Regions from separate parts of the Vibrio sp. R12-SG2-ISO1 genome, predicted to be linked through region 2. Evidence: predicted binding sites of a transcription regulator. Region 2 holds the regulator's gene; each other region holds the start of a gene.
The links. The regulator PurR, encoded in region 2, represses purine synthesis genes. The targets are predictions, from matches to a motif close to TNANGNAAACGTTTNCNTNA.
Positions count from the first base shown of each region.

Region 1 (7,797 bases), 130 kb from region 2:
TTGGCGATATCCCCGTTGCCAACGACAAGCCGTTTACCCTATTTGCGGGCATGAATGTGCTCGAGTCGCGCGATCTTGCGATGCAAATCTGTGAGCACTACGTGAAGGTTACTGACAAACTCGGCATTCCTTACGTATTTAAAGCCTCTTTTGATAAGGCCAACCGAAGCTCGGTACACTCTTACCGTGGTCCAGGTCTAGAAGAGGGCATGAAGATTTTCCAAGAGCTCAAAGAGACATTTGGCGTAAAAATTATCACGGATGTGCACACCGAAGCGCAAGCTCAGCCTGTTGCCGATGTGGTTGATGTTATTCAGTTGCCTGCGTTTCTTGCGCGTCAAACCGATCTCGTGCAAGCGATGGCGAAAACGGGCGCTGTCATCAATGTCAAGAAACCGCAATTTATGAGTCCAGGTCAAGTGGGCAATATCGTCGAGAAATTTGCTGAGTGTGGCAATGAGCAGGTGATTTTGTGTGAGCGTGGCTCTTGCCACGGCTACGACAACTTGGTGGTGGATATGTTGGGTTTTGGCGTTATGAAAAAAGCCTCCAACGGTAGCCCGATTATTTTCGATGTGACCCATTCATTGCAGATGCGTGACCCGTCTGGCGCGGCATCTGGTGGTCGTCGTGAGCAAACGGTCGAACTTGCGAAAGCTGGTCTTGCAACCGGTATCGCCGGTTTGTTTATCGAGGCTCACCCCGATCCAGATAAGGCGCGTTGCGATGGTCCTTCTGCGCTGCCGCTAGATAAACTGGAACCATTCTTGGCGCAAATGAAAGCCCTTGATGATTTGATTAAAGGTTTTGCGCCGATCGACATTAAATAGTCTGTCGCGAAAAACATCGATTAAGCCAGCATCTGCTGGCTTTTTTCGTTTATTGGCGGTGAACGTTGGACAATGGGTGAAAAACTGTTGGTTAAACGCTTTCTGTCGCAAAATCAAGCTTGGGAGACCATCAATAAGCTAAACGTTTGCCTGTGATCGCTTGATGCGGCCAATGAAAACTCTGTGGTTTGTTTCATCCTTTCAAGCGAAATAAAGTGATCTATACATCATAAATATGAAAACAGACTGTTGCGCAAAAACCCTTAATTTAAACTAGTTCAAGTTTTACTGTTCTCAGAGCCGTTTTTTGACTCCGTTTAACTCGTTGAGAGCACAGTAATTTCGGCAGTGGAAACCCCCAAGTTCAAAAGGTATGACAATGAAGCAACGCCTGATCGTAAAAAGCGCTATAAGCGCAGCAATTCTGGCAACTCTGGCTGGCTGTGCCACCGCACCGCAGCACGAGTGGGAAGCAGACACAACGTACAAGCTCACCGTCCTTCACACCAATGACCATCACGGTCGTTTTTGGCAGAACAAATACGGCGAGTATGGGATGGCCGCGCGTAAAACTCTGATCGATGAGTTGCGTGCCGATATCACCGCACAAGGCGGCAGTGTGTTGCTGTTGTCTGGTGGTGACATCAACACTGGCGTGCCAGAATCTGACTTGCAAGACGCGGAGCCCGATTTCAAAGGCATGAGCAAAATCGGCTATGATGCGATGGCGCTTGGTAACCACGAGTTTGATAACCCACTTGAGGTGTTGTTCAAGCAAAAAGAGTGGGCCAACTTCCCAATGCTGTCCGCCAACATCTACGACAAAGCAACGGGCGAGCGTATGTTCCAGGCATACCAGATGTTCAATAAGCAAGGTATTAAGATTGCCGTCATCGGTTTAACCACCGAAGATACGGCGAAAATCGGTAACCCAGAGTTTATTGGTGGCATCGATTTCCGCGACCCGAAAGAAGAAGCGAAGAAGCTGATCGCTGAGCTACAAGAAACAGAAAAGCCAGATCTGATTTTCGCTGTGACTCACATGGGCCACTACGAAGATGGTAAGCGTGGCGTGAACGCACCGGGTGATGTGGCTCTGGCTCGTTACCTAGATGAAGGTTCTCTGGATATGATTGTAGGTGGTCACTCCCAGGAACCAGTCTGTATGGAAGCGCCAAATGTAGTGAAGAAAAACTTCGCGCCATCCGATGAGTGTAAACCGGACATGCAAAACGGCACTTACATCGTCCAAGCGCACGAATGGGGCAAATACGTCGGTCGCGCGGACTATGAGTTTCGTAACGGTGAACTGCAGATGGTCAGCTACGACCTGATACCGGTCAACTTGAAGAAAAAAGTCAAAGTGGATGGCGAATCAAAACGCGTCTTTATCGAAGACGAGATTGCCGAAGACAGCGAACTGCTCGAGTTTTTGCGTCCTTACCAAGAGCAAGGTCAAGCTCAGTTGAATGTGAAGATCGCAGAGACCAATGGCAAGCTGGAAGGGGATCGTAATGTGGTTCGTTTCCAACAGACCAACTTAGGCCGCTTAATCGCGACCTCGCACATGCAACGCGCCAAAGCGGATTTTGCTGTGATGAACTCAGGTGGCGTGCGTGACTCGATTGAAGGCGGTGACGTGACCTACAAAGACGTGCTAACGGTTCAGCCGTTTGCCAACATTTTGACCTACACCGATATGTCTGGCCAAGAAGTGTTGGATTACCTCAACGTTGTGGCGACCAAGCCAGTGGATTCTGGCGCTTACGCTCAGTTTGCTGGCATTTCAATGACGGTGGAAAACGGTGAAGTGTCAAACGTGTTTATCGGTGGTAAACAGCTGCGTCTTGACGGAACTTACCGCTTCACAGTACCAAGCTACAATGCTGCAGGGGGCGATGGCTATCCTAAGCTGACGGACCACCCAGGTCACGTCAATACGGGCTTTGTTGATGCAGAAGTGCTCAAAGACTACCTAGAGGCGAACAGCCCAGTAGATGTAAACCAATACGCACCAGCAGGTGAGATGGTCTACAAGTAATTGACCTAACAAGCTAAATCTTATTAACTGAATGCGCAGCCTAGAGCTGCGCTTTTTTTATTCTCGGAGTGTGTATGACCCCAGCCATCAATCTTGCTAAAAAACACAAAATTCCTCATCAAATACACCAGTATCAGCACGACGCGCGTGCCGAGAGTTACGGGCTCGAAGCCGCACAAGCATTAGGGCAAGATCCCAATAGCGTGTTTAAAACTCTACTGTTTTCACTCAATGGTGAGGCGAAAAACCTCGCTGTCGCTGTGATACCTGTTAACCAAAAACTCAATTTGAAGCAGGCGGCAAAAGCGGCAAAGGCTAAAAAAGCAGAGATGGCCGATCCGGCTATTGCGCAAACAGTGACAGGGTATATTGTGGGCGGAATCAGCCCGCTCGGGCAAAAGAAGCGATTGGCGACGTTTATCCATCAAAGTGCGTTGGAGCGTGAAACGATCTGTGTCAGTGCAGGTAAGCGAGGGTTGGAAATCGAATTGGCGGCGCAAGATTTGGCAAAACTGACCCAAGGCCAGTTTGCCAATCTTTGTGAAGGGTGAGCGTGGATTAGCGCGCTTCTTCCTCTTCCATTTGTGCGTTGTCGACGACGTGGTTTTCACCCAGGTCTTTTGGAAGAACCAGATTTAGCACAATCGCGACGATACCACATAGGCTCACGCCTTGGAGACTGAACTCACCGATGCCAAACGCCATACCACCAATACCGAAGACTAAGGTAATGGCAACGATGACGAGGTTACGAGATTTGTGCAAATCGACGTGATTTTTGATTAAGGTGTTCAATCCTACGGTCGCAATTGAGCCAAACAACAGAATCATGATACCGCCCATCACTGGCATAGGGATGGTTTGCAGCGCAGCGCCAAGCTTGCCGACCAACGCTAGGACAATAGCCGTCACTGCAGCGTAGGTCATAATCACAGGGTTGAAGGCTTTGGTCAGCATGACTGCACCTGTCACCTCAGAGTAGGTGGTGTTGGGTGGCGCACCAAACAGTGATGCCGCCATCGTCGCGACCCCGTCCCCTGCAATCGTGCGATGAAGGCCGGGCTTTTTCAGGTAGTCTTTTCCGGTGACGTTTGAAATGGCCAGCATGTCCCCAACGTGCTCCACCGCTGGCGCGATGGCAACGGGAATCATAAATAGAATGGCGTTAATGTTAAATTCAGGCGCCGTGAAGTTTGGTAGCGCAAACCATGCCGCTTCTTTAACGGGCGTGAAATCGACAATGCCGTAGCCTAAGCTCAGGCAGTATCCCACCACAATACCACCCAAAATAGGCGTGAGCTTGAGGAAGCCTTTGGCAAAGACACTCAGTAGAATCGTTGTGAGCAGTGAAACAGAAGAGATCACTAGCGCCGCTTGTCCATCAATCAGTTGCGTGCCATCGCCCCCTTTACCCAGTGCCATATTGACGGCGACGGGCGCCAATCCAAGACCAATCACCATAATGACCGGCCCAACCACAACGGGAGGCAGCAATTTATGGATAATCTCAACCCCACGAAGTTTGATTAGACCACCCAGTGCAACATACACAAGACCAGCGGCCATCAAACCACCCATAGTGGCTGGTACACCCCAAGTTTGTACTCCGTAAAGGATAGGGGCGATAAAAGCGAAGGAGGAGGCGAGGAAGATAGGAACAGAGCGGCGAGTCATTAATTGAAAGAGTAAGGTACCAAGGCCAGCACCGAAGAGGGCAACGCTAGGGTCGAGCCCCGTCAGCAGCGGGACGAGAACCAGGGCCCCAAATGCAACAAACAGCATTTGTGCGCCTTGAATGGCATTTTTCATGTCGTCATTCCTTTGTAAAGCGGATAGTTTCGGTCTAGTACATAGCGATAGAGCATGGGTACTAAAAATAAAATCGCGAGATTTTAACATTAAAGCAAACGATTGCAATCTGAGCTTGATCAAATATTGCTCGTTTGGATAGGCAGGTGAACCGCGTTTACTCCGTGCGTTGCTATTTCACTTTGAGCGTTGCTACGAGGAGAGTGTTAGCCATATCGCGCTTGCTGCTGCCAACCGACCGGGAAAGTTGCCCCACAGAGGATAGTTGCTTATCATCGCTGTTTATGAATTCGATTAGATGTAGGAAATGTATGCGCCGTTTAGCTTTACTCGCGCTCGGACTGATGGGTTTGCCAGCGATGGCCCTGACCAATGTGGATCTTTACCGAGCTGAAATCGTCATCGATCAAAGCGAGAATAACGCCGATACCCGAGCTCGTGAAGCTGGGATGAAGCAAGTCATCATTCGCGCGTCTGGCGATCCGCAAGCTGCGGATAACGAAGTCGTCAAGAAGGCCCTCTCTCAGAGCGCTCAGTACGTTTCTCAACTCGGCTACGGCAAAATCGGTGAGGAGACCTCACTGCGTATGTCGTTTAGCGGCCCTCATATTCGTTCTCTACTCAGTCAAGCGCAATTGCCGCTTTGGCCAGCAACACGTGCGAACGTTTTAGTCTGGATGGTGGAAGAGACGCCCTACGATCGCACCATCATCTGGGAGCATTCTCGCTCTGAGACACTGGTCAACTTGCAGCAGCAAGCGCGAGAGCGAGGCTTGCCCGTGACCGTACCGGTTGGCGATTTTGATGACGTTACCGGAGTGGCTGTCTCAGACTTGTGGGGCGGCTTTATTCAGCCAGTGGGTCAAGCGAGTCAGCGCTACCCGGTTGATGCCGTCCTAGTGGTGAAAGTGCAAGGCGAATCATTACGTTGGACGTTATACGATCAAAAGCCGGCAACTATAGGGGTGACTCGTCAAGCACCGATCAGCGGCGCCAATAATGGTGCAGATGCGGCGAATAAAATGATCAACCAAATCAGCGATTACTACGCGAAAAAGAGTGCGGTGCTGGTGGCGAGTGAGTCTTCTGAGTCCGTGAAAGCACGCTTTATCGAACTCAATGATGCGATGGGCTTTTTCCAACTTGAGAATAAACTCAAGGCACTGAGCTCAGTCGCCTCGTTAGACATCATCAAAATTCAAGGCAATCAGGTGACGTTTGATGTCCACTTGCTTGCCAGTGTTGAAGAGTTTGAGCAGCAGGTCTCTGCACTCGAAGTGACGCAACTGGAGACCCAGTTTATTCAAACTGAACCCGAGGTAGGGGAGCTCACGCCAACGTTGCCCGCGCAAGGCAGCGATGAGCTCAATCAGCCTAGCGATACGACGACCGATTCAACTCTTGTGGCGACAGAGAGCTCGCTGGCGGTTTCAGCCCCGCTTATTCAGACTGAAACGGTGCTGCTTTTCCAGTGGCAAGGTAAACCGTATCAACCTGAGCCGCTACTGATTCAGCCAGACAGTGACGTCTCTGCCAACGAAGCAGTGGCAGAGACTGAAGGTGTGGAGATGGAACCTATTGAGGTAGTAGAGTAAACCACATCAAGATTTGAGATGAGAAAGGGGCTGGATGATCCGCCCCTTTTGTCGTTTTTTACCTGGAGTATAAGGGTGAGTTGGCTAGATGGGTGACCATCAGCGTGACCTTATCCCTCAGACTTATCTTCAGCACCGAACTTAGCACGCTCTTCTTTTTCCACTTTGGACAATCTTTTTAGTTTCATGCCCAATTCTTGTCCCCGTGCTCGTGCATAAAGGATGTTGCCAGCAAACGCGAGACTGGTGAGTAGCAGTTCAACCAGTGCTAAATAACGTTCGCCGTCGTCAATCCAAAGGATGGTCAAAGCGTGTAGGAAGTAGAGCATTAAAACAAAGTTTGCCCATGCGTGTGTATACGGTTTGCCGGCCAAGATCCCTGGCATAGGCAGCAGCAGTGGGATAGCCCAAGCAATCGCGAGTGTGGTGCTGTTGAGGTGAGGGTGAGGCGATAACGATAATTGCCACAGTCCAATCCAAGCGAGCAGCGCCAGATTGCCAAGCAGCGCCATGAAACGGTATCGTTTTGTGGTCGCTTGCATCTCTTGCATGGTTAGAGTTCCTTTAATTGACGTGCGCAGCGGGCCAGACGTTTGCCGACTTGCTGAGCTAATGCTATTTCGTCTTGCGACAAGGTGCGTGGTTGATGTGTCGTGACCGCACTGGCGCCATAAGGCGTGCCCCCAGAGCGTGTGGTATGCAGAGCTGGTTCAGAATAAGGAATCCCCAAAATTAACATCCCATGGTGCAGTAGCGGTAACATCATAGACTGCAAGGTGGTTTCTTGGCCGCCGTGCATGGATGAGGATGCGGTGAAGACACAAGCGGGCTTATCAATCAGATCGCCCGCTAGCCATAATGGTGTCGTCGTATCCCAAAAGTGCTTTAACGCGCCAGCCATATTGCCAAACCATACAGGGCTGCCCATCGCCAGCCCCGCGCAGTTTTTCAACTCGTCCAGAGTAATAATGGGATCGAGGGGATCATCGCCGCTCTCTATCTCGTTGACGGTGCGAAGCAACGCTTCACAACCGTCAATCGACTCAATGCCTCGCGCAATCTGCTGTGCGAGAGAGCGGGTTGCACCGTGCCGACTGTAGTAGAGGACAATCAGGCGGCAGCTCATAGTAGCTCAAGCACCTGCTCTGGTGGTCGGCCATGTTTGGCATGACCGTTGTTGACAACAATAGGTCGCTCAATCAACTTCGGATGTTCCGCCATTGCGCGAAACAGGGTTTCATCGTCGGCATCGGCCAGTTGCAGCTCTTTGTAAATCTCTTCTTTGGTGCGCATCATGTCACGAACTTCAGAGAAGCCGAGTTGGCTAAAGAGCGTCTTGAGTTCATCGACACTTGGGGTTTGCTCAAGATATTTGACGATGTGTGGCTCAACACCGTTTTCTTCCAATAGCGCCAGTGTTTGACGGCTTTTTGAGCAGCGAGGGTTGTGATAAATCACGACAGACATAGTCTTTCTCCATTATTGTTATCGTTAGAACTTGTGTTATTGCAGCGCCATAAAG
Region 1 covers NZ_JCBDGO010000001.1:520,114-527,910, reverse strand. Annotated here, with positions in the region: gene kdsA (3-deoxy-8-phosphooctulonate synthase) at 1-830, shown strand, start outside; gene ushA (bifunctional UDP-sugar hydrolase/5'-nucleotidase UshA) at 1,210-2,871, shown strand; gene ybaK (Cys-tRNA(Pro) deacylase) at 2,946-3,422, shown strand; gene AC6R10_RS02345 (uracil-xanthine permease family protein) at 3,430-4,680, opposite strand; gene AC6R10_RS02340 (DUF2066 domain-containing protein) at 4,992-6,275, shown strand; gene AC6R10_RS02335 (DUF2069 domain-containing protein) at 6,386-6,826, opposite strand; gene wrbA (NAD(P)H:quinone oxidoreductase) at 6,829-7,401, opposite strand; gene arsC (arsenate reductase (glutaredoxin)) at 7,398-7,742, opposite strand; gene bepA (beta-barrel assembly-enhancing protease) at 7,779-7,797, opposite strand, start outside.
Region 1: the regulator PurR is predicted to act here: its motif matches at 4,771-4,790, upstream of AC6R10_RS02345 (uracil-xanthine permease family protein).

Region 2 (7,797 bases):
GTAGTCGCGCAGCACTTGGCCTAAATCAATAGGCTGCCCCTGCGCTTTGTGCACTTGGAGCATCTCCCCAATGCGCTCAGACAGCGCATCATTCACTTGCTGAAATTCTTCGTAGACCACATCGAGTGGCACCTGGCCGGTCACTTCATCATCACGCAACACCAAGGCTTCATCACGTAAATCGCTCAACCGCTCCGCATCGGCGTAAGTGAGGTACCAAGGGTTCTCAAAGTAGTCTTTGACCGACTGACGTAGGCGCGAGCTAAACGCGCGGTTTTTGTCCATGTCGATGGCGGTTCGGATGAACTTGTGCACATGGCGATCGTAACCAATCCAGAGATCAATCGCTTGCTGACCCCAACTGGTGATGCGGTCGAGCTTCATCTGCAACACAAACAGGGTTTCGGCAATAAACTCGAGCTCATCATCGCCATGTACCAACTCTTGAATATCGAGGATTTGGCTTTGCAGCTCATCACCCGCCGCTTGCAAGGTGTCTTGCAGCTCTTTCAGTGTGCTGGAGGTTTCTGACAGCAAGGATTCACAGTTATTGATCGCATCGCGCCAATCTTTGTTAAGTAGCTCAGCTATCTGTGTTTTGACCGACTGCTGCTGCTCATCCATCACGCGCTGGTTTAAATCAATCTGATCGAAAATTTCACCGACTGAGTATTTCAGCACGCCGTAAACGTTTTTCTTCCAATGACCCGCCGTTCCGCCTTTTTGTGCCGCTTCAATGGCTTTCGCCATTTCGTCCGCCACCATAGACAGTTGGATAGAGAGTTTCAGTTTGGAAAATTCGCGATGACGAACATAGTAGTCCGTAATGCCGATGGCCAACGGCGAGAGACGATAGATACTCGCACCGTCGGTAATTTCGCTGGTAAAGCGGCTGATAAGGCGCTGTTTGACCATGTCATTGATGGCGTTGTTGGCGCGAAACGCCGACGCTTCGCCCGAATCGGCAAACAATCGAGTGACAATGGCGAACGCATCATGCAACTCCCCTTCACCTAACTCTTCATCAAACCTTTCATTACTCAACACGGCAATGGCGATCAAAAAGGCCAAGCGTTCGTTGGTCAGGTTCAATGAAAAATCATGCTGCTTGACCCAACCCACCAACTCATCAATCGGTTGCTCAGCGGCATTCAGAGTCATTTCACTCATGGTTTATCCTGTTTTAATTCTTTCTTGCCCAAACGTGGATATAGCGTCCGAGCGACACATACGGTTCTTGGCGGCAAAGTTGCCTCTCTAGGGCCAAGACATCCTCACTGGTGTAGTCGCCCATATACTGGCGATCGCCAATGTAGTCACTGAAACAACGAATGCCGGATTTCCCTTCAATGTGAAACCCCGACTCCTCTATCCAACGGTAGACATCTTCAGGCTTAAGCCCTTTTTGGGGCTGAAGCTTAAATCTCTTTCGGTGCGGCATTCCCTCTAACACATGCGGAAGGTTGCCACACACGACATTTTTGTACACGAGGCCATGATGGTTGTAGAACATGACCGACGCGATACCGCCCGGTTTGACCTGCTCTAACAGCGTTTGCAGCGCTGGCTTTGGCTCAGCCAACCACTCCATGACGGCATGAAACATCACCAAATCCGCCGGTTGCTGCTGGTGTTGAGCGATGGATTGAACGGGCGAATGAATCAAGCGATACTGCTCAAGCAAGCCATTTTTTGCAATATCCTGCTCAGCTAATTGCAGCATTTCAGAAGATAGATCACATAACGTAATGCGATGGCCTAGTTTCGCCAGCTTTTGCGACATTTGTGCCAACCCACCCCCGGCATCGAGCACGTCGAGTGGTGAATCACTGGCGGGTAACGAGGCGAGGATGGTTTGAAGGTCTTCCCAAACAATGACTTGTCGAATCTCGCCTTTGTCAGAGCCGTATATATTTTTTGCAAATTTGTGGGCAATATCGTCGAAATTGCGGTCTTCAGTCACAGCAGCTTGAGTTATGATGTTGAATCGTGCTGCTATTCTGTCACAAGAAAGGCAGGAATAAAGAGGCTTTCTCTTAAATTATAATCAACTGGTGTTTTTTCGGACTATTTAAGTATGTTTGAGCTGAAAAAAGTCGTCTCGGCTTTACTTATGCCTTTGCCAGCCCTGCTGATCATTGGCCTTGTGGGACTCATGCTCGTCATGTTCACACGAAAACAAAAAACAGGATGTTTCGTTGTTCTCTTCTCGTTTGTTGGCATTTTTCTCGTTGCCTTCCAGCCCGTTTCATCACGTCTTCTCATGCCTATCGAGCGCCAATACTCGGCCTTTTTTCCTGTCGATGAATCGATTGATTATGTGATGGTGCTTGGCAGCGGCCATGTTGTGGACGACGACATTCCGCCCACCTCAGAACTGAGTCGCGCCGGCCTAATGCGTTTGACCGAAGGGATTCGTGTGATGCGAATTTATCCGGGCTCTAAACTGATTCTCTCAGGCTATGCCGCCGGTTCTGAAGTGAGCAATGCGCGCATGATGGCTAAAGTAGCGCTGGCGCTTGGCGTTTCTAAATCTGACATCATTCTGCTCGAAACCGCCAAAGATACTTGGGAAGAAGCGCGCCAAGCGGCAGCGTTCGTTAAGAACAAGAAGTTGGTGGTGGTCACATCGGCCAGTCACATGAACCGTGCCCTGAATGAATTCCACTCCGCAGGATTGAAACCTTACGCCGCGCCGACCAACTACCTAGCGCAGAGAAACATCGATCAAGCGTGGGAGAAGTACGCGCCGAAGGGCAAATATCTCGAACAAACTGAGCGCTACTGGCATGAAACGCTGGGCACCATTTGGCAACACCTCCGCGACTGGGCGTCCGATTATGAAGAGCAAGCCTTAGAGGTGGAGGCTGCGCAGAGCGACGTTTAACCGGCCGCCAGCGTAGACGGATAACGTCTTCGACCTAAAACAAAAATCCAGGCTGCATGCCTGGATTTTTCGTTTCTTTTGCGTCAATTTTCGCTCGTTAATTGCCGAACTACGTTAATCTCCGGCGAACATGTAGCCTTCGCCATGCACGGTGACGAATATCTGCGGATTTTTTGGATCCACCTCCATCTTCGCTCTCATGCGTCGAATCAGGACATCGATAGTGCGATCATTGGGTGCGTCCACACGATGACTGATCATATTAAGAATGCGTTCCCGACTGAGCACTTGGTTAGGGTGAGAGGAGAGCGCCACCAAAAGCTCATACTCTGCTTTAGTCAGTTTGACCGGTTCATCCCCTCGGCTCAAAGCGCGGCGCTGAATATCGAACGTCCATTCAGCAAAGCGGACCACGCCGTCTTGCTGATCGCTGCCCGCGTTTTGCGCTCCCGCAGCCAGTGCGATGCGCCACAAGAGGTTCTTGACTCTGACGAGCAGTTCCCTAAGCTCAAATGGCTTGGTGACATAATCGTCCGCGCCCATTTCTAAACCAACAATCTTATCAATGCTGTCGGTACGCCCGGTCACCAAGATAATACCGATGTCCGATTGACTGCGTAGTTCACGCGTCAGCATCAAGCCATCTTCGCTGGGCAGATTGATATCCAGCATCACCAAATCGACCCGACTGCTACTGAGTACGTCGCGCATCTGCGCGCCATTCTCAGCTTGGCTCACCTGATACCCTTCGGTTTGAAAGTAGCCCGCCAATTTACGGCGAGTCACTTCATCATCTTCAACAACCAAAATGTGGTAGCTCATCGGCTCTACTCACTTATTCACACACTGATTCAATGGCTTTATTCTATTCATAATTAGTCACAACTCCATCTTTGTCCTCTTTGGGAGGTGAAAAGTTGGCGATTCATTGATGCAAAGCAAGCTTTGCTGCCCTGTTCACAAATTGCCATATTTGACCATTTCTTCTCATAATCAGGTTGACCGCTGTTCATTTTTATCCGTTAGACTTAACGGCATCTGATTCAGTTGAGAGCCCATCATGCCAGAGACACCTAACGCCCAGATTTCCGACCCTTTATCTCCCGCCGAAAAAGAGCAGCGCGCCTTTGATGAGCAACGCGCCGAGCTCTACTGGTGGTTTTCGAGCGTGTTTGCCAAAGAGCTCTCAGAGCAAGAGCTGGCCCAATATCATTCGGTGGACACACGTACCTTTCTGACGGGACTTGCACAAACCCCTGAGCTTAACGTAGCCGCAGACAGGCTCATCGATACATTGAACCGATTGCAAGACAGGCCAGATGCTCAGTTGGAACTATCAGCCGACTATTGCGACCTGTTTTTAAAATCCGACCGAGACAGCGCGTTGCCTTACGCCTCTGTCTACTTAGATGAATCCGGACTGCTCAATGGGGAGCCCGCCAAACAGATGGACACTCTGCTCCAACAACATGGCGTGGCCGTGCATTCAGGGCTCAATGAACCTTCTGATCATCTCGCGATAGAGTTGGATTTTTTAGGTAACCTGATTGTGCGCGGCGCTCATGCAGCAGAGCAGACGGCAGGCGACACGCATCTCGCCTACCAAGAGCAAGCCGATTTTATTGAGCAGCATCTACTCCCTTGGATTGAGAGGTTTGCCGAGCGCTGCCAGCGCCTCGACACATTCGGCTTCTATGCGGCGCTGTCGTCGCTATTGTGCGCGTTCATTCAATTGGATAAAGCCTACCTGCAAGGCGATAGCGATTAAGCCCATACAAAAGGTGTGGCGAGATCCCAAAGGCGGGTTTTTTATTTGCCCAAATCGACGTTGCGGACTACAATCCGGTTCGCAAACGATAAAACTAATAAATACAAACCGCTTTTTGAGGGCGGTTTTTGTGTTTCTGATACTTTCTGTCTACATACTCTAAACTTTGTATAGACTTTACTTTTATAGACTTAACTTTTCATAGAATAGTAGGCAGTCATCGACAGGACAAAACCATATGGCCACGATTAAAGACGTCGCTCGCTTAGCGGGTGTCTCGACCACCACTGTATCCCATGTGATCAACAAAACACGCTTTGTCGCTGAAGCCACGCAAGAAAAAGTGATGGAAGCGGTTCAAGAGTTGAACTATGCCCCAAGTGCCGTTGCACGCAGCCTGAAATGTAACTCGACACGCACAATAGGCATGCTGGTTACTCAATCGACCAACCTTTTCTTCTCGGAAGTGATCGACGGGGTTGAGAGCTACTGCTACCGTCAAGGCTACACCTTGATCTTGTGTAACACTGGCGGCATCTACGAGAAACAACGTGACTACATTCGCATGCTGGCGGAAAAGCGCGTCGATGGCATCTTAGTGATGTGTTCAGATTTGACCGAAGAGTTGAGCGAAATGCTTGACCGTCATAAAGACATCCCTAAGGTGGTGATGGATTGGGGCCCGGAAAGCTCACAAGCCGATAAAATCATCGACAACTCGGAAGAAGGCGGCTACCTCGCAACAAAATACCTGATTGATCACGGCCACAAGCGCATTGCTTGCTTGAGTGGGCATTTTGAAAAAGCGGCCTGCCAAGAGCGCATCCAAGGCTTTAAGCGCGCAATGAACGAGTCGGGTTTGAGCGTCAACGAAGATTGGATCTTAGAAGGTAACTTTGAGTGCGATACCGCCGTGCTTGCCGCGGACAAAATCGTCGCCATGGACGAAAAGCCAACCGCAGTATTCTGTTTCAACGATACGATGGCGCTCGGTTTGATGAGCCGTTTACAGCAAAAAGGCATTCGTATTCCAGAAGACATGTCGGTCATTGGTTATGACAACATTGAGCTAGCCGAGTACTTTTCACCACCGCTAACGACGGTTCACCAGCCGAAGCGCCGTGTGGGTAAAAACGCATTTGAGATTTTGCTCGAACGTATTAAAGACAAAGAGCATGAAAAACGTATTTTTGAAATGCACCCAGAAATCGTCGAGCGCGATACCGTGGCGACGGTGAAATAGACCAACGAACAAGTTCAGCACATCACATCGACTAGCCCAGCGAGAATACTTCTCATCCGCTGGGCTTTATTCTCTCGGTAACACCCCTCTATTTTATGAACTAAGATCACATTTAACCCATCAAAACGTGATGTTTAGCCCATAAATTATTTATGCTTATTATGTTCGACGAATGCCACGAACAGGGCAAACCATTTCGAAAGGATGGGACGCAAAGCTTCCGGCCTGTTGCAGCCACTCAACTATTTCAACGTTGATGACTGCTTGGTAGCGGGGTTGCCGATGGCAAATGTGCACTTCGTAATTCTTTATCAAAAGCAAAGAATACAATGAGTTAAACGTTGCGCGCGCATTATGCGCTCACACCGTGAGTAGGATTATTCTTTTATGAGCCAGAATGACACCCTACTGACACAAAACCTGCATATTTTTGCTAATCTCTCGGACCTGAATTTGGTGGCGTATTGTAATACACCGAGAATAACAGCATGGATAAACCAATTTTAAAAGACTCAATGCGATTGTTTGAACCATTGGGCAAGATCAAGTCTCGCTCAATGTTTGGTGGATTCGGAATCTTCGCTGATGACACCATGTTTGCCCTCGTGGTAAATGACAAACTTCACATACGCGCCGACGACTCGTTGGCCCAACAGTTTAATGCTCAGGGACTCGAGCCATACGTGTATAAAAAGCGTGGTTTCCCTGTGGTCACCAAATACTACGCCCTTGGCCATGACTGGGATCAGGATGTCGCTCAGACTATTGCGATGGCAAACACTGCACTAGAGGCGGCCAACAAAGACAAGCAGCGTCAAACCAACGCCAAACCAACGCGCCTGAAAGATCTGCCGAACTTGCGTCTAGCGACCGAGCGAATGCTCAAGAAAGCGGGTATCGACAGTGTCTCCCGTTTGGAGCAGACGGGCGCAGTGGAAGCGTATAAAGCGATTCGTTCCACACACTCTGCCGACGTCAGCATCGACCTGCTGTGGGCACTTGAGGGGGCAATTAAAGGCACGCACTGGTCTGTGGTCCCTCAAGCAAGACGCGACGAGCTCCTGAATCAGCTGCAAAGCTAGTCAGCGATAGCGCTCATTAATTCCAATACCCTTCTCAAGCCAGCCGAACACCGCTGGCTTGAGACGTTTTTAGCCGATGCTTTTTCAGCGTTTCCATTCCTTAGTCATAGAATTCAACGTGTTTTCCCCTTAGGGCGAAATTTTTTACTGGCTTTTTGGTTCATATCTAACAATGATCAATGATGATGTTTTCAAAGGGATCCATATGAACAAGAAACTGCTTTTAGGTATTGGTTTGCTCGCTCTGATTGTGTTTTTAGGCGCAAACTTTGGTCAATACCTGACACTTGATAACGCCAAAGCTCAGCAGCAAGCGCTGGCTGAAATCATTGACACCCACTTTGCCCTAGCCGCGCTGAGTTACTTCTTCGCCTATGTCGCTATCACCGCCTTCTCGATCCCTGGAGCAGCCGTCGTCACCTTGCTTGGCGCTGCGCTGTTTGGCTTTTGGACCAGTTTATTGCTCGTTTCTTTTGCCAGTACGATAGGTGCCACCTTGGCGTTTTTAAGCAGCCGCTTTTTACTCAAAGAGTGGGTACAAAGCAAGTTTGGCGATAAGCTCGCGACAATTAACCAAGGGGTCGAAAAAGATGGTGCGTTTTATCTCTTCTCACTGCGCCTTATACCGGTGTTCCCTTTCTTTTTGATCAACCTCTTGATGGGTCTTACGCCCATCACCATCGCGCGCTTCTATCTGGTTAGTCAACTGGGTATGTTGCCGGGCACGGCCGTCTACCTCAACGCCGGGACTCAGCTAGCGCAAATCGACAGTTTGTCAGGCATCGTCTCCCCAACAGTACTCGCCTCTTTTGCGTTG
Region 2 covers NZ_JCBDGO010000001.1:385,212-393,008, forward strand. Annotated here, with positions in the region: gene mukF (chromosome partition protein MukF) at 1-1,170, opposite strand, end outside; gene cmoM (tRNA uridine 5-oxyacetic acid(34) methyltransferase CmoM) at 1,184-1,981, opposite strand; gene elyC (envelope biogenesis factor ElyC) at 2,078-2,887, shown strand; gene torR (two-component system response regulator TorR) at 3,002-3,709, opposite strand; gene torD (molecular chaperone TorD) at 3,948-4,655, shown strand; gene purR (HTH-type transcriptional repressor PurR) at 4,894-5,898, shown strand; cyclic di-GMP riboswitch class I at 6,074-6,182, shown strand; gene AC6R10_RS01720 (TfoX/Sxy family DNA transformation protein) at 6,387-6,980, shown strand; gene AC6R10_RS01725 (TVP38/TMEM64 family protein) at 7,186-7,797, shown strand, end outside.

Region 3 (7,797 bases), on a different contig from region 2:
TAAAGGCACACGTGAGGTGGGCTTTGCGGTCATTGCCACCACCTTGGTATTGGTGATGGTGTTTTTGCCGATCTCCTTTATGGATGGCATGGTTGGGCTGCTGTTTACTGAATTCTCCGTGTTGCTGGCGATGTCAGTGATCTTCTCGTCACTGGTGGCATTAACGCTGACTCCGGTGCTTGGTAGTCATTTATTGAAAGCCAACGTCAAACCGAATCGTTTCAATCTGTTTGTTGATCGCATGTTTGCCCGCCTCGAATCGACGTACCGTGCTCTGCTGCGTGGCGCATTGAAGTGGAAATGGGCCGCACCTCTGGTGATCATGGCTTGTATCGGCGGCAGTTGGGGCTTGATGCAACAAGTGCCCGCACAGCTCACCCCTTCAGAAGACCGCGGAGTTATTTTTGCTTTTGCGCGTGGCGCGGATGCGACCAGCTACAACCGCATGGCGGCGAACATGGACATCATCGAAAAGCGTTTGATTCCTCTGCTTGGCCAAGGTTTCTTGAAGTCGTTCAGTATTCAATCGCCAGCGTTTGGCGGCAATGCCGGTGACCAAACCGGTTTTGTTATCATGATTCTGGAAGATTGGAATGACCGTGACATCACCGCACAAGAGGCGCTGGGTGAGGTGCGTAAAGCCCTATCAGGAATCGCCGATGTGCGCGTATTCCCGTTTATGCCAGGCTTTAGAGGCGGTTCTAGCGAGCCGGTGCAATTTGTTCTAGGTGGCTCGGATTACTCTGAGCTAAAAACGTGGGCGGAAAAACTGGAAGCGATCGCCGAAGCGTCCCCGTATATGGAAGGGGCAGACATTAACTACTCTGAGCGTACACCAGAGTTGGTAGTCTCGGTTGACCGTCAACGCGCAGCAGAGCTTGGGATCAGCGTTCAGGATATCTCAGACACTCTTGAGATTATGCTGGGCGGCAAAAGCGAAACCACCTTTGTGGAACGCGGCGAAGAGTACGACGTCTATTTACGCGGTGATGAAAACAGCTTCAACAATGCCGCGGATTTGAGCCAAATCTACATGCGTACCTCGGGCGGTGAGCTAGTGACGCTCGATGCCTTGACTAAGATTGAAGAGGTGGCGTCATCCACACGCCTGTCTCACTACAACAAGCAAAAAGCAATCACCATCACTGCCAACCTCTCGGACGGCTACACCTTAGGTGAGGCGCTGGACTTTCTTGATCAGCAAGCGGTAGAGCTGCTGCCTGGGGATATTTCGGTCAGCTACTCGGGTGAGTCAAAAGACTACAAAGAGAATCAGTCGAGCATATTGATGGTGTTCGGTTTGGCTTTGCTGGTGGCGTATCTGGTGTTGGCGGCGCAGTTTGAAAGCTTCATCAACCCGTTGGTGGTGATGTTTACCGTACCGATGGGCGTGTTTGGTGGCTTCCTTGGTCTGGTGATTATGGGCGAGGGGATGAACATCTACAGCCAGATTGGCATGATCATGTTGATAGGTATGGTGACCAAAAACGGCATTTTGATCGTCGAGTTCGCGAACCAGCTTCGAGACCGCGGGTTTGAATTTGAGCAAGCGATTGTTGATGCGGCGGCGCGTCGACTTCGCCCGATTATGATGACGGCGTTCACCACGCTAGCGGGCGCTATCCCATTGATACTCTCGACAGGCGCTGGCTATGAAAGTCGCGTTGCGGTCGGTACGGTGATCTTCTTTGGTATGGCGTTTGCCACCTTAGTGACCTTGTTTGTCATTCCGGCCATGTACCGATTGATCTCGGCCAACACGCGATCACCGGGCCATGTTGAAGCGGAGCTCAACAAAGAGCTCAGCCAAGACGTCACGGTGCGTAAAGCGCATTAATGATTCAGCCCGCACGTTCGCGGGCTGTTTTTTATCGGTATTGAACGGTGTAGCGCGTCGGTTTGTGGTTCATGGCGAGCACGAGGTTGAGCAAAAAAGCGCCCAGAATCGACAAGCCAATGATGTAAGGCGTCACAAAGAAGAACGACGCGACTAAAATCAGCACATCAATCGCCAACTGAGTTTTACCCACTGAGATGGCGAAACGATCTTGAATCCATAAACAGAGCACGTTGAAACCGCCAAGGCTTGAGCGGTGACGAAATAGGATCAGCATCCCGAGCCCCATCAGCAAGCCACCTGCCAGCGCACAGTAAATCTCATTAATGGTCTCCAGTTTTATCACTAAATAGAGGTGGTCAGCGAAAATGGAGACCAGAGCACCTGAAATGGCACTATTGACCGCAAACCGAGCGCCAAACCGCTGCCAAGCGAGCGCGTAAAATGGCAGGTTCATGGCAAAGTAGAGTGTACCGAATGACCAAGTGCTGAATTGGCTGACCAACAGAGCGAGACCTGTTGTACCGCCAGTGAGTAGCTGAGCGGATTGGAGAAAGAATACCCCTTGAGCGACGAGAAATGTCCCGGTGAGAATCGCGATCCAATCTTCTTTACGTGAGTGTTTTTCCATCAATTTGAAACTTTCATCGGAAATAATGGCGCGCATACTAGTGAAAAAATTAGGTTTTCGGTAGCTTGAGAAGGAAATTTAAGGTAAACCTATGTAATCACTGTTTTACGGGGTGTAAAGGAGAAAATTGACACTCATTGATCGACGTTAACTGGGTTGAGCATCGGTGGCTGAGATCTCTGTTTATTGTGCAAGCAGAGCTGGATTCAGACAAAGTGATTGATTGACGTTATGTCGCGTATGAGAATCTTCGTAAAACATTATGAAAAAACTGCATGAGAAAAAGTGTATTTTTCTCTTTATGACCCAGATCAAATTATGTAGAATGCGCGTCATTAACCCGATGCAAACGTTTGCGTCAGCGTAAAAACGTTATTCTCAGGGTCGTAAGTCGGTTTTTTTTGCCAATTTAAGTCTTAATCTGAGTCAGGAGATACAGATGCTAAAGCGTGATATGAACATCGCAGATTACGATGCGGAACTGTTCGCAGCTATCCAAGAAGAAACTCTTCGCCAGGAAGAGCACATTGAACTGATTGCTTCAGAAAACTACACCAGCCCACGTGTAATGGAAGCTCAGGGCTCTCAGCTCACCAATAAATATGCAGAAGGCTACCCAGGCAAGCGTTACTACGGTGGTTGTGAGTACGTCGATAAAGCAGAAGCGCTAGCGATTGATCGTGCTTGTCAGCTATTTGGTTGTGAGTACGCGAACGTACAGCCTCACTCAGGTTCACAAGCCAACAGTGCTGTTTACATGGCGCTGCTTAACCCAGGCGATACGGTCTTGGGCATGAGCTTGGCACACGGTGGTCACCTAACGCACGGTTCTCCTGTTAACTTCTCGGGTAAACACTACAACGTCATTCCTTACGGCATTGATGAAGCGGGCCAAATCAACTACGACGAAATGGAAGCGCTAGCACTTGAGCACAAGCCCAAGATGATCATTGGCGGTTTCTCTGCGTACTCTCAAATCGTTGATTGGAAACGCATGCGTGACATCGCAGACAAAGTGGACGCGTACCTATTTGTCGACATGGCGCACGTAGCGGGTCTGATTGCCGCGGGCGAATACCCAACGCCAGTGCCTCACGCGCACGTTGTGACGACCACGACACACAAAACCCTAGCGGGTCCACGCGGTGGCCTTATCCTCTCTAACGCTGGCGAGGAGATGTACAAGAAGCTGAATTCAGCGGTCTTCCCTGGTGGTCAAGGTGGTCCTCTAATGCACGTTATCGCGGGTAAAGCGGTGGCGTTTAAAGAAGCGATGGAGCCTGAATTTAAAGCGTACCAAGGTCGCGTGGTGAAAAATGCCAAAGCGATGGTGGCTCAGTTCCAAGAGCGTGGTTACAAAATCGTGTCTAACGGTACAGAGAACCACCTGTTCTTGGTCGACTTGATTGACAAAGACATCACAGGTAAAGATGCGGATGCGGCACTAGGCGCAGCCAACATCACCGTCAACAAAAACTCAGTTCCGAATGACCCTCGCAGCCCGTTTGTGACCTCGGGTATTCGTGTGGGTACACCAGCGATCACTCGCCGCGGTTTCAGTGAAGAAGATGCGAAAGCGCTCGCGAACTGGATGTGTGACGTACTGGATAACATCGGTAACGAAGAAGTGATTGAAGCGACGAAAGCGAAGGTGCTAGAGATCTGTAAGCGTCTACCTGTTTACGCGTAATCTCACCGTTCGATATCGAGCCTGTTTTGCAGAGCGACGGCTCAGCGAAACAAAGAAAAACGCCCTTTATGTGAATACATAAAGGGCGTTTTTGCGTTTAGGGATTATTTAGAGATGCTGAGCAGGGTGCCAGATTTACACTTGAAGGAGTAATACTTGCTGCTTTCGCTGAACTTGCCGAGCCCTTCACCGTCGCAGTAATCAATGTTGATGTCGCGCATGGTTTCCAGCGTGTTCTCGCTGTCTAGCGCAAATTTAGACCCGTCGGAACAAATAATACGTACACGGCCGTCATCGCTGACTGAATAGAGATCGACTTCGGTATTGCACAGCTCAAAGGAGGCTTCACGAAAGTTGTCTTGTTTGGTATTGGAGGCGCAGCCAGAGGTGATTGTGACAACGGCAATCGCGGCCATGCTAAGTGCAGTCAGTTTCATCGTATTCCCTTTGATTCATAATCTTTTCATTAGCTTAGAGAATCTCTCTAAGGCATTCAAGCTTTGGGGTGATTATTTGAGGCAATAAGTTGGGCCAATAAAAAGGCTGACCTTTCGGCCAGCCTAGATAAATTCGATGGGTTTTACGCTTTGTTAGCTGACTTCAATGCCTTGCGCTTGAAGGTCGGCATGGTAGGAAGAGCGAACAAAAGGACCACACGCTGCGTGAGTAAAGCCAAGCTCTAGAGCAATCTCTTTCAACTCATCAAACTCTGATGGCGGCACGTAACGTTCCACTGGTAAGTGGTGGCGGCTTGGCGCAAGGTACTGACCTAGCGTGAGCATGGTCACGCCGTGCGCACGCAAATCTTTAAGTACTTCGACGATCTCTTCTTTGGTTTCACCCAGCCCCATCATCAAGCCTGACTTAGTCGGGACATCTGGATGCTGCTCTTTAAACTTACGTAGCAGTTCAAGTGACCATTTGTAATTCGCACCCGGGCGCGCTTTACGGTACAGACGTGGCGCGGTTTCAAGGTTATGGTTGAAAACATCGGGTGGATTGTCTTTGAGCAGATCCAGCGCGACATCCATGCGGCCACGGAAATCCGGCACTAAGGTTTCAATACGAATGTGCGGATTGAGTGCGCGAATCTCGCGGTTACAATCGGCAAAGTGCTGAGCACCACCATCACGCAGATCATCGCGATCCACCGAGGTGATTACCACGTATTTGAGTTTCATGTCGGCGATGGTTTTCGCCAATTTTTTCGGTTCTTCGGCTTCTGGCGCAAGAGGGCGGCCATGGGCCACATCGCAGAATGGACAGCGGCGAGTACAAATCGCGCCAAGAATCATAAAGGTGGCGGTGCCGTGGTTAAAACACTCGGCTAGGTTTGGACACGAGGCTTCTTCACAAACGGAGTGCAGGTTGTTTTTGCGCATCGCTGACTTGATGTCTTGAATTCGTTGACTGTCTGAAGGCAGCTTGATCTTCATCCACTCAGGCTTACGCAGGACTTCCTTCTGCTCAGTCGGCATGTTCTTGACGGGGATTAGGGCCATTTTGTCAGCGTCGCGATACTTAACGCCTTTTTCCATTTGAATCGGTTTACTCATGCTTCTCTTTACTTCTCTTTACTTTTTATGGCGTTACTCGTGTGGTGCTAAATTCAACTTGATCATAACCAAGTAAAGTAACGAGCTCTTTTATCAGCGACTCTTCAACGTCAGGGAGAGAGGCCGCTGTGTTTAGCTGACGAACCTGCACCATTTCCATTCCGGCATAGCCACAGGGGTTAATGCGCAGGAAAGGCGACAAATCCATATCGACATTGAGCGCTAGGCCATGAAACGAGCAGCCTTTGCGGATTCGCAGTCCCAACGAACAGATTTTACGTCCGTCGACATACACGCCAGGTGCATCAGGGCGCGCGTTGGATTCAATGTTGTACGCTTTGAGCGTTTGGATAACGAGGTTTTCGATATGTGTGACCAAATCACGCACGCCGAGTTTTTTGCGCCGTAGGTTAATCAGAAAATACGCCACTAACTGACCAGGGCCATGGTAGGTCACTTGCCCGCCACGATCGCTGTGCACCACAGGAATATCACCGGTACTGAGCAAGTGCTCTGCTTTTCCCGCTTGTCCTTGAGTAAACACAGGATTGTGTTCAACCAGCCACACTTCATCTTGGGTGTCGTCATTTCGGCTGTCAGTGAAGTCATGCATTGCGCGCCAAATCGGCTCGTAATCTTGTCTTCCTAGTCGTCTGACCACCAACTGGTTGTGCATAGCTGTGCCCGTTATCCATTAATAAAGTCGAAAGATTATAAACTGCTTCTGCTAAAGGCACTACAACCTAGCCACACATTTTTAACCTATCAGTTTGGTTAGAATAATTATCTATCTGATATCTAAAAAGAAAGCAGCTTACGCTGCTTTCAAAAAAATTTTAATAAATCAAAAATAATTACAGAACCATGCGAACAATGTCGATCTCACCCAGTTCTTTGTACAGGGTTTCGACCTGTTCAATTGAGGTGGCGGTGATGTTGACGGAAACCGAGTGGTAGTTGCCTTTGGCGCTCGGTTTCACACTTGGGCTGTAGTCACCAGGAGCATGACGCTGGATGACTTCCAGTACTTTCTCTGGTAGCTCAGGTTTAGCGTGGCCCATGACTTTGTAGGTAAATGAGCAAGGGAACTCGAGTAAATCCTTTAGCTTTGCATCCGAATTAATAGTCAGCATATTGTTACTCCAAACTGGACTGTCGATTTTTGCAGCGGTGCATAGTACTGCGAAAATCATCAAACCTCAACCGAGCCTGATTGGCGGCCACGTTAGGCGGTTGGCGTACCGACCACGGGCGTATTAGGCTGCGGTGATAAAAATAGAAAAGCCGCCCTTGGCGGCTTTAAGCATGACAGCAGGGTTAGCCTTTATAGGAAGCTTTTAAACAGCATCACTATGTAGTCCCATAGGCGGCTGAACAAACTGCCTTGCTCGACACTTTCCAGTGCCAGCAGTGGGTATTCAGCCACATCTTCGCCTTCAAGTTGATAGTATAGCTTACCAACGACGTCACCCTTGTTAATGGGGGCTTCGAGCTCTTTTTCAAGGATAAAGCTGGCTTTCAGCTCTTTCGCTTGCCCACGAGGTAGGGTCACAAAGGTGTCTTGATCGAGACCGAGCTTCACAGTGTCTTTGTCACCCATCCAAATCTTCTCTTCGACAAAGGTTTCCCCAGCCTGGTGCGGTGCGACGGTTTCAAAGAAGCGGAAACCGTAGCTCAACAGCTTTTTGCTTTCTGACTTACGTGCATTGGCGCTCTGTGTGCCCATCACGACAGCGACAAGGCGCATTTTCCCTTCGGTCGCAGAGCTCACGAGGCTGTAGCCTGCGTTGCTGGTATGGCCGGTTTTAATGCCGTCCACGCTCATGCTTTTATCCCACAGCAAGCCGTTTCGGTTGTACTGAGTAATGCCGTTGTAGGTGTAGCTCTTCTCAGAGTAGATGCGGTACTCTTCCGGAACGTCACGGATTAGGGCTTGGCCCAATAGCGCCATGTCATACGGTGTGGAGTAGAGGTTTGGGTTATCGAGGCCGTGAACGTTGGCGAAATGCGTGTTGTCCATGCCCAGTGAGTTTGCCCAAGCGTTCATCAAGTCTACAAATGCATCCTCAGAACCTGCAATGTG
Region 3 covers NZ_JCBDGO010000008.1:501,168-508,964, reverse strand. Annotated here, with positions in the region: gene vexH (vibriobactin export RND transporter permease subunit VexH) at 1-1,837, shown strand, start outside; gene AC6R10_RS07715 (DUF6198 family protein) at 1,869-2,468, opposite strand; gene glyA (serine hydroxymethyltransferase) at 2,908-4,158, shown strand; gene AC6R10_RS07705 (hypothetical protein) at 4,263-4,574, opposite strand; gene lipA (lipoyl synthase) at 4,749-5,714, opposite strand; gene lipB (lipoyl(octanoyl) transferase LipB) at 5,740-6,390, opposite strand; gene ybeD (DUF493 family protein YbeD) at 6,569-6,847, opposite strand; gene AC6R10_RS07685 (serine hydrolase) at 7,039-7,797, opposite strand, start outside.
Region 3: the regulator PurR is predicted to act here: its motif matches at 2,810-2,829, upstream of glyA (serine hydroxymethyltransferase).

Region 4 (7,797 bases), 390 kb from region 2:
CAATGGCTTTGAGGTGCAGTTGCACCTCGGCAACCAGTTGAGTTTTGGGCAGTTGAACCAGAATATTCAAGTCACGATAGCCTGATGCTTGCGGGCTCTTAAAACGGTTCTTCACTTTGACTACCGTAGTTTCGCGCGCTAATGCTTCATAGGCGGACATCAAGCCATCAATATCGTGCGCCACTATGGTGGCTCTAGCAAGGTCGGTGATGCGATCTACTTGACCGTCGAGCTCATGGGCAATTTTCTCTTGTGCTCGCTGGCTTGATTTTACGCCAGCAAAGTAAGCGTCGGTGGAGGTTAACAGTGCGGTACTTTTACATAAGGTTTCGAGCTCCGCTTGCGCTTGGTGCGCTTTGCTGTAGAGCACGTCAAAATCTGAATAGGGTTGAGTGGGTGAGGCGTCGGTTGATTTAATGCCGTACAAACCGCTCAAGTTGTGTTTAAACGCTTTAGGACTGACTTGGTTTTGCTTAGTACTGGGTCCTTCATCTCGGTCAGGGGCCATAGGGATGGCGGCAAACGCCGGGGCGCGGCTGAGCATTAACAGCATCAGTGCAGTGGTACGCAAGAATACGCTCATTCACTCTCCTTAGAATCGTAGTCGCTTAGAAAATGGAGGAAAAAGGAACCGCTAAGTGCTACGTGTCTGATTAAGATCTTGGGATGGAAATGGCCTTTCCAAGGTCTGCTATTCGATAAACTTTTGAATTATGACGTTGGTCTCAATTTCATTGGCTTACCTTGGTTGGATTGCGCGTTTTTGCTTAAGTTCATCCGTAAGTTGTAACCAATTATGACCAGATTCCATCGCCGAACGCCTTATCCCACCTACCACGAAGGCTGACTTTCCGTTAGGCTATGGCACGTCAGTCATCGAAAGAGAAAGAGAATGAAAGATCCTGAGTTTTGGCATGCCAAATGGGCATCCAATGAGATTGGTTTCCACTTGGAAGACGTGAATCCATTGCTGATTCAATACTGGCCAGCGACCAACCCCAGCGCAGATGAAAACGTATTTGTGCCGTTGTGTGGTAAATCAGAAGATTTGGTGTGGCTTGCCACCAAGCACAGTGACGTGCAAGGGGTGGAGCTGAGTAACATAGCAGTGCGCGCCTTTTTCGCTGAGCATTTTTATACGCCGTTGGTGATTCCTCTCAATGGTCAGCATGAGCTGTTTCAATTCGATGAGCTCTCTATTTACACCGGAGACATCTTTACCGCGCCCGTCAAACCGGTCGATTTGGTCTATGACCGCGCAGCCTTAGTGGCGCTGCCTGAAGAGATGCGTGTCGACTATGTGGCAAGAATTCAGTCGTTACTCAAACCCGGTGGGCGGATTTTACTCGTCACCTTAGATTATCCTCAATCAGAGATGGCGGGCCCCCCATTTAGCGTGGCCGAGCAGGAAGTTCGTGCCCTGTTTGAGGGGTATCAAGTGACTAAGCTCTATCGAGATGATGCCGACGAGCGCCATCCAAAAATTGCGAAGCGCGGTTTGTCACGCTTTGCCGAAGAGGTCTATTTGATTCAGGCGTCATCATAAGGCGACGATCGGAACGCTGACAATCGGCGAAAATAAAAAACTCTGGCCATTGCGGACCAGAGTTTTTTATTACTTAAATAGAGGGAGGCGTGAACCTATCAGTAAATCACCTTGATCTTACCGGCCGCTTCGACAGCGCTCTCGATGGCTTGCTCAATGGCGTCACGGCGTGTAATCGCAACGCCAAGACGGCGGCGACCGTTGATATCAGGTTTACCGAATAAACGCAGCTGAGTTTGAGGCGCGCTGAGTGCCTGTTGCATGCCTTCAAAACGGATGTCTTGTGAGGTGCCTTGACCTAACACGACGGCAGACGCGGCAGGGCCGTATTGAGTAATGCTGCTGATTGGCATGCCGGTAAACGCGCGGACATGCAGTGCGAACTCTGAACTGTCTTGTGACATCAAAGTGACCAAGCCGGTATCGTGTGGGCGCGGCGAAACTTCATTAAAAATCACCGTGTCGCCTTTGATAAAGAGTTCGACACCAAAAATGCCGTAGCCGCCTAATGCATCGACAACGCTTTGCGCCGCATGCTGCGCCGTTTTTAACGCCTTATCCGACATGACTTGTGGCTGCCAAGACTCACGGTAATCGCCATCTTCTTGGCGATGACCAATTGGGGCGCAGAAATGAACGCCGTCAACGGCGCGTACCGTCAGTAGGGTGATTTCGTAATCAAAATCAATAAAGCCTTCAACAATCACGCGGCCTGCGCCAGTGCGGCCGCCATCTTGAGCGTATGCCCAGGCTTTTTCGATGTCTGCATCGGTCTTAATGACGCTTTGTCCTTTACCCGATGAACTCATCACAGGCTTGCACACGCATGGCAGACCGACCGCCTCAATCGCTGCGGTGAATTCGTCATAGTTGTCGGCAAATCGGTATGGAGAGGTGGTCAGAGAGAGCGTTTCCGCGGCTAAGCGGCGAATGCCTTCGCGGTTCATAGTCAACTGTGTGGCTTTCGCACTCGGCACGACATTGAGACCACGCGCTTCAAGCTCGACCAGCTTGTCGGTTGCGATCGCTTCAATTTCTGGCACGACATAGTGAGGTTGCTCTTTGTCGATGATGGCTTGCAGTGCGTCGCCGTCAAGCATGTCTAGTGTGTAACTGCGATGCGCGACTTGCATAGCAGGGGCATCTTCATAGCGGTCACACGCGATGACTTCTAAGCCCAGTCTCTGACACTCAATGGCGACTTCCTTACCCAGTTCACCTGAGCCGAGGAGAAGAACACGCGTTGCATTTTGACGAGTCGCTGTACCAAACATAATCAACCTTTTAGAGATGTAGAATTTGGCGCTGATCATACGAGGATAGATCTCAAAAGGCAAACGTTTGCGTCTATCTCAATTTTGTGACTTATATTAGGAGTCTTGCATGTATTTGTAGAGCAATGCTCATAAATCGAGGTTATACTTTTGTAAGTCACATGTTGTAAATATAACTATCAATAAGCATGCAATACGATCCTAATAATTCCATCAAAATTCCAATAGAGACACTGACCGTTGGGATGTTTGTCACCGCACTGGAAGACAACAAAAAGGTCAATCTCGCCAACGCAGGGCGCGTGCCGTCTGATCAGTCTGTCAAGCAGTTGATCGGCAACGGTATCAAGTTCGCGTGGGTGGATGAAAGCCTGTCCGCGAAAGGCTGTGTCTTTACTCCGGTCAAAGATCAAGAAGATGATTCCCATGACATTGCGCCGCCTGCAGCGACCGAGGTGATTCGCACCGAGGCGGTGAAGCGCAAGCCGAAAAGTCGTTTCTCAATGCAGAAAAAAGCCGCCAATATCATTCGTGAGGCGAAAGGACTGGCACAGAAAGTTCTGACCCATACGTTTGATGGCAAAACTGTGCACGTCGATGAGTTCGATGATTGGGCGGAAGATTTGATTGAATCCGCGCTGGTGGACTCCGATGCGCTGCAATGTGTTTCAGCGCTGCGCAACAAGGACGAGTATCTATTGGAGCATTCGGTCAATGTGGCCACCTTATTGGTGACCTTTGGTAAACATCTGCAATTGCCAAGAGAGATGCTCAAAGAGATGGCGATCGGCGGCATTATTCATGATGTGGGCAAAGTGAAGGTGGATGATAAGGTGCTGCACAAACCGGCACGCTTAACACCGGAAGAATTTGAGCACATGAAGCTTCATCAAGTGTTTGCGAAAGATATGATCATGTCCGTGACTGGGCTCAGTGATGTGAGCCGTGATGTCTGTCTGATGCATCACGAAAAACTGGACGGCAACGGCTACCCGAATGGCCTTAAAGGGGATGAAATTCCACTGCATGGTCGCATGAGTTGCATTGTGGATATCTACGATGCCCTCACTGCGGATCGCGTCTACAAGCGCGGAATGAGCTCGGCAGAGGCGTTTAAAATTCTATTGAGCCTCACGCCCAATCACCTTGATCGTGAATTGGTGTATAAGTTCATCAACTGTATCGGTATGTACCCAGTGGGGGCGTTGGTCGAACTCAGTGATGGGCGAGTGGGCATCGTCTGGACATCCAATGAATCTGAGCCGCTGAAACCGGAAGTGAAGTGTTTTTACTCGCGTAAGAACAAGCATTATGTCGATGTGGCTTTTGTCGATCTCAAGCGCAGCAGCGTCAAGATTGCCAAAGCGATTGCGCCAAGTCAGCTAGAAGTGGATGCGACGCCGTTCTTTGACGTTTGATGCCTCGATAGTGAGCCGCTACTTTTCGTTGTAGGCAGAATAGGTCTTCGCAGACAAAATAGTCACCGTAAACAGAAAAAGCGCCTTTTACTCACGTTATGTGGATAAAAGGCGCTTTTTTATCGAGCACAATGTGTCGGCGTTAAAGCTTAGATCGCAAGATAGGTCAGCGGAATATCTGGTCCTAATACTTCAAGGGTCGCTTGCGTGTCGGCCAAGTGGCTGATTCCACCTTCGGCCATCTCTGCCAAGGCTGCAGATTCAATCTCGCTGAAGGATTTACCGGCCATCAACAATTGAATCAACGCGACTTGCAGCGGTGGTAAGCTAGGGTTGAACGCAGCGTTTTCAGCGTACGCACCGAGATAGGTCGACCCATCGGTGGTTTTGAGTGCGACACCGCTCAGGTTGTGAGTGTAAGGTGAGTGGCTCATATTCAGCGCTTTTAGAGCCGCTTGTACCAACTCGTCACCGTCTTCACTGTGATAGCCGTGATTGACCTCAGACATCAAACCCGACTCAATACCGAGATCGCTAGGACCAAAGGCTTCTGGCAGATAATCGTGCAGAGTCTTGCCTTCACGTTCAGGCAATTGAACCGTGAGTTCTTTTGCCGTCGACAGTTCATTCATAAACTGACGACAGTGGCCGCAAGGGCTGTAGTTGATGGTGATGTCAGAAATGCCTTGCTCGCCTTTCATCCACGCGTGGCTGATGGCACATTGTTCGGCGTGCACTGTTTGACCGAGTTGCACACCGGCAATCTCAACGTTGGCGCCGAAATATAAGCGACCGGTTAAGCCGCGCACAATCGCACCGACGTAGAATTTAGACAGGGGGGCGTAGGAAAACGCCGCCGCGACAGGCAAGAGCATCACTCGCGTGTCGGCATCGCTTTTACCGCTGATGTTTTTTAACTGCTCAAATTGGTCGGCTGACAGGGTGGCATCAAATGACTCGCTCAGCACGATGGGTTTGAGGTAATCGGCAACGTCGCTAGGGAGCTGTGTCAGGGCTTGTTCTATGCGGCTGGTCATAGTGAATCCTTTATTGTTATTTCAGAGTCAAGCTCGATGCTAGGGAAAACATAGCTAGGTTGTTGACATCTTGTGATACTGGACAATCATTCTATGCGACGCACCAAACAATACAGTGATAAAAATCACACTTACGCTTGTAACGAGTGCAAATTTACTGATAGATGAGTGATGTCACACAATTTTGGCGCACTGCCTAGCCGCAGCTAGTGCGATAACCAGAGCGCCAGAGCGAAAAATGACGGTGCCAATATGGAGGTGATCACGCCACATACCACCAGAGCCAGAGAGCTAAACGCCGCATCTTGCGCGTTTTTCTCCGCACAGGTCGCGGTGCCAAGGGCATGTGAGACGGTGCCCATGGTCAGACCCTTTGCAATTGGGTGGGTGATGTTTAACAGCCCGTAGATAGGGTAGGCGAAAATTGCCCCAAACAAGCCGACCAACAGCACTAAGATCGCTGCAATCGCGGGTTCGCCGCCCAAATGGCTAGAGACTTCCATCGCAATCGGCGTGGTTACCGATTTGCCGAGTAAACTGGCGATCAAGGTTAAGTCGGTGTCTAGGCTAACGGCAATCAGACTGGCCGTCGCCATTGACAGGACGCTACCCACGCCGCATGCCAACATAATGATGCGCCAATTGGCCCGAATTTGGGGGAGCTGCTCATACAGTGGGTAGGCCAAGGCCACAACCGCAGGCTGCAGCAGGAGATTGATCCAGTGATTGCTTTCGTAATAGGTTTCAAAAGGAACGCTCAGCCAAGTCAGAAGCGGGATAAGAACCGCTAGGCTGACCAGCAGCGGGTTCATTAACGGTGAGTTGACTCTGCTGCACACCCAACGCGCACTCAAAAACACCACCACAGTTACGAGTAGCCACATCATTGGTCGCCTCGCTTAAGCAGGCGATCCAGCATCCAGCCCAGAGAGACGAGGACAATCGCTGTGCCACCAATCGCACTTGCCAGAATTGGCCACGCATTGTGGTAGAGCAGATCGAAGTGCTTCATCAGGCCGACACTGATGGGCACAAACAGCAGTACCATATAGCGAATAAACAGCGTCGCACCGGGTTTGACCCACTTTGAGGGCACCAAGCCGCTTGCCATCAAGGAGAACAAAATAAGCATGCCGATGATGCTGCCGGGAATCGAGGTCTCCAGCCATTGCTGAATATTAAGACCGGCGATCAGGCAGAGAAAAATCAAGCCAAATGAGATGAAGTAGTGCAATAAAGTACGAGGCATAAGAGCGGTGTTGCCTTAAGAGACCAACTGTTGAACGTATTGATAGACCGATTTTAAGATAGCGACTTTCTTTTCGTCACTTTCATGTTCATGAACTAAGTTTTCCAGATTGATCATGTAATCTTCAATGCGACTTTCGAAGTACTCGCGGCAATGCGCCGCCCACTGCTGCTGCTCTTTTTCATCCAATGTCCATGGGTAGTGGCGTGCGCGGTAGCGAAATAGCAGCGGGGCGATGCGTGGATCACTGAATTCAATGTCTAGACCTGCGAGTTGCTGCGGATCCGTTTGGCGAATGATCTCCATGGCCGCTTTGTCGGCTGGAGAAAAGAATCCGTCATACAACTGAGTATCCACGTCGGATGACGCGGCGTACTCTCTTTCAATACTGTACAAGCCAATCAACTTTTCGCGGATTTCTGGGTGTTGGCGCAGCGTGGCTAGGTTTTGTAAGCACTGCTCGCGGTCGATGCCAATATGAGCGGCATTGTCCGCCGTGAGGGTTTTCGCAGGGGCGAGAATTGGGCACTTATTGAGATGTACCAGTTTGACCGGCACGGGCAGTTCATCTGGCCCTAGGTCGTCTCGCTTGGTGTACAAACGCGTGTTGAGTGCGTCGACATCAAGATCCAACAGTGGCTGAGGATCTTTGGCTAAGTCGACCATGATAACTGCGTTTTGGTTGGTCGGGTGCCACGCCACTGGAACCATCCAACTGGTGTATTGGCACTCTCGGCCTAACATGCCGGAGACGTGCATCAAGGGGGTCATATTGACAATATCGATCAGCTCATTGAGTTTGCGTTTATGGCGCATCGACAAAAAGTAATCAAACAATTTGGGCTGTGCGGCTTTGATTTTTTTTGCCATCTCAATGGTGGCAATCACATCCGCCATCGCGTCGTGCGCGTTGGCGTGTTCAATGCCATTAGCGACCGATAAATGTTCCAACTTAAAGCTAATAAAGCCTTCTTCGTTTTCTGGCCACTCGATGCCTTTAGGTCGCAACGCATGACACGCGCGTAGCACATCCAATAGATCCCAGCGAGAGTTGCCGTTTTGCCAGCTCCATGCATAGGGGTCAATGAAGTTGCGATAACAGGTATAGCGCGTCACTTCATCATCAAAACGAATGCTGTTGTAGCCCAAGCTTATGGTATTGGGCGTCGCCAATTGCGCGTGAATCTGGGCGATAAATTCAGGTTCTGGCAGCCCTTTACTGACCGCCGTTTGCGGAGTGATACCCGTGATGAGCGCCGCTTCTGGCGCGGGT
Region 4 covers NZ_JCBDGO010000001.1:35-7,831, reverse strand. Annotated here, with positions in the region: gene AC6R10_RS00040 (nucleotidyltransferase family protein) at 1-583, opposite strand, end outside; gene AC6R10_RS00035 (thiopurine S-methyltransferase) at 893-1,546, shown strand; gene purT (formate-dependent phosphoribosylglycinamide formyltransferase) at 1,645-2,820, opposite strand; gene AC6R10_RS00025 (cyclic di-GMP phosphodiesterase) at 3,009-4,238, shown strand; gene cdd (cytidine deaminase) at 4,388-5,275, opposite strand; gene AC6R10_RS00015 (LrgB family protein) at 5,482-6,159, opposite strand; gene AC6R10_RS00010 (CidA/LrgA family protein) at 6,159-6,524, opposite strand; partial or broken gene sbcB (exodeoxyribonuclease I) at 6,540-7,797, opposite strand, start outside.
Region 4: the regulator PurR is predicted to act here: its motif matches at 2,876-2,895, upstream of purT (formate-dependent phosphoribosylglycinamide formyltransferase).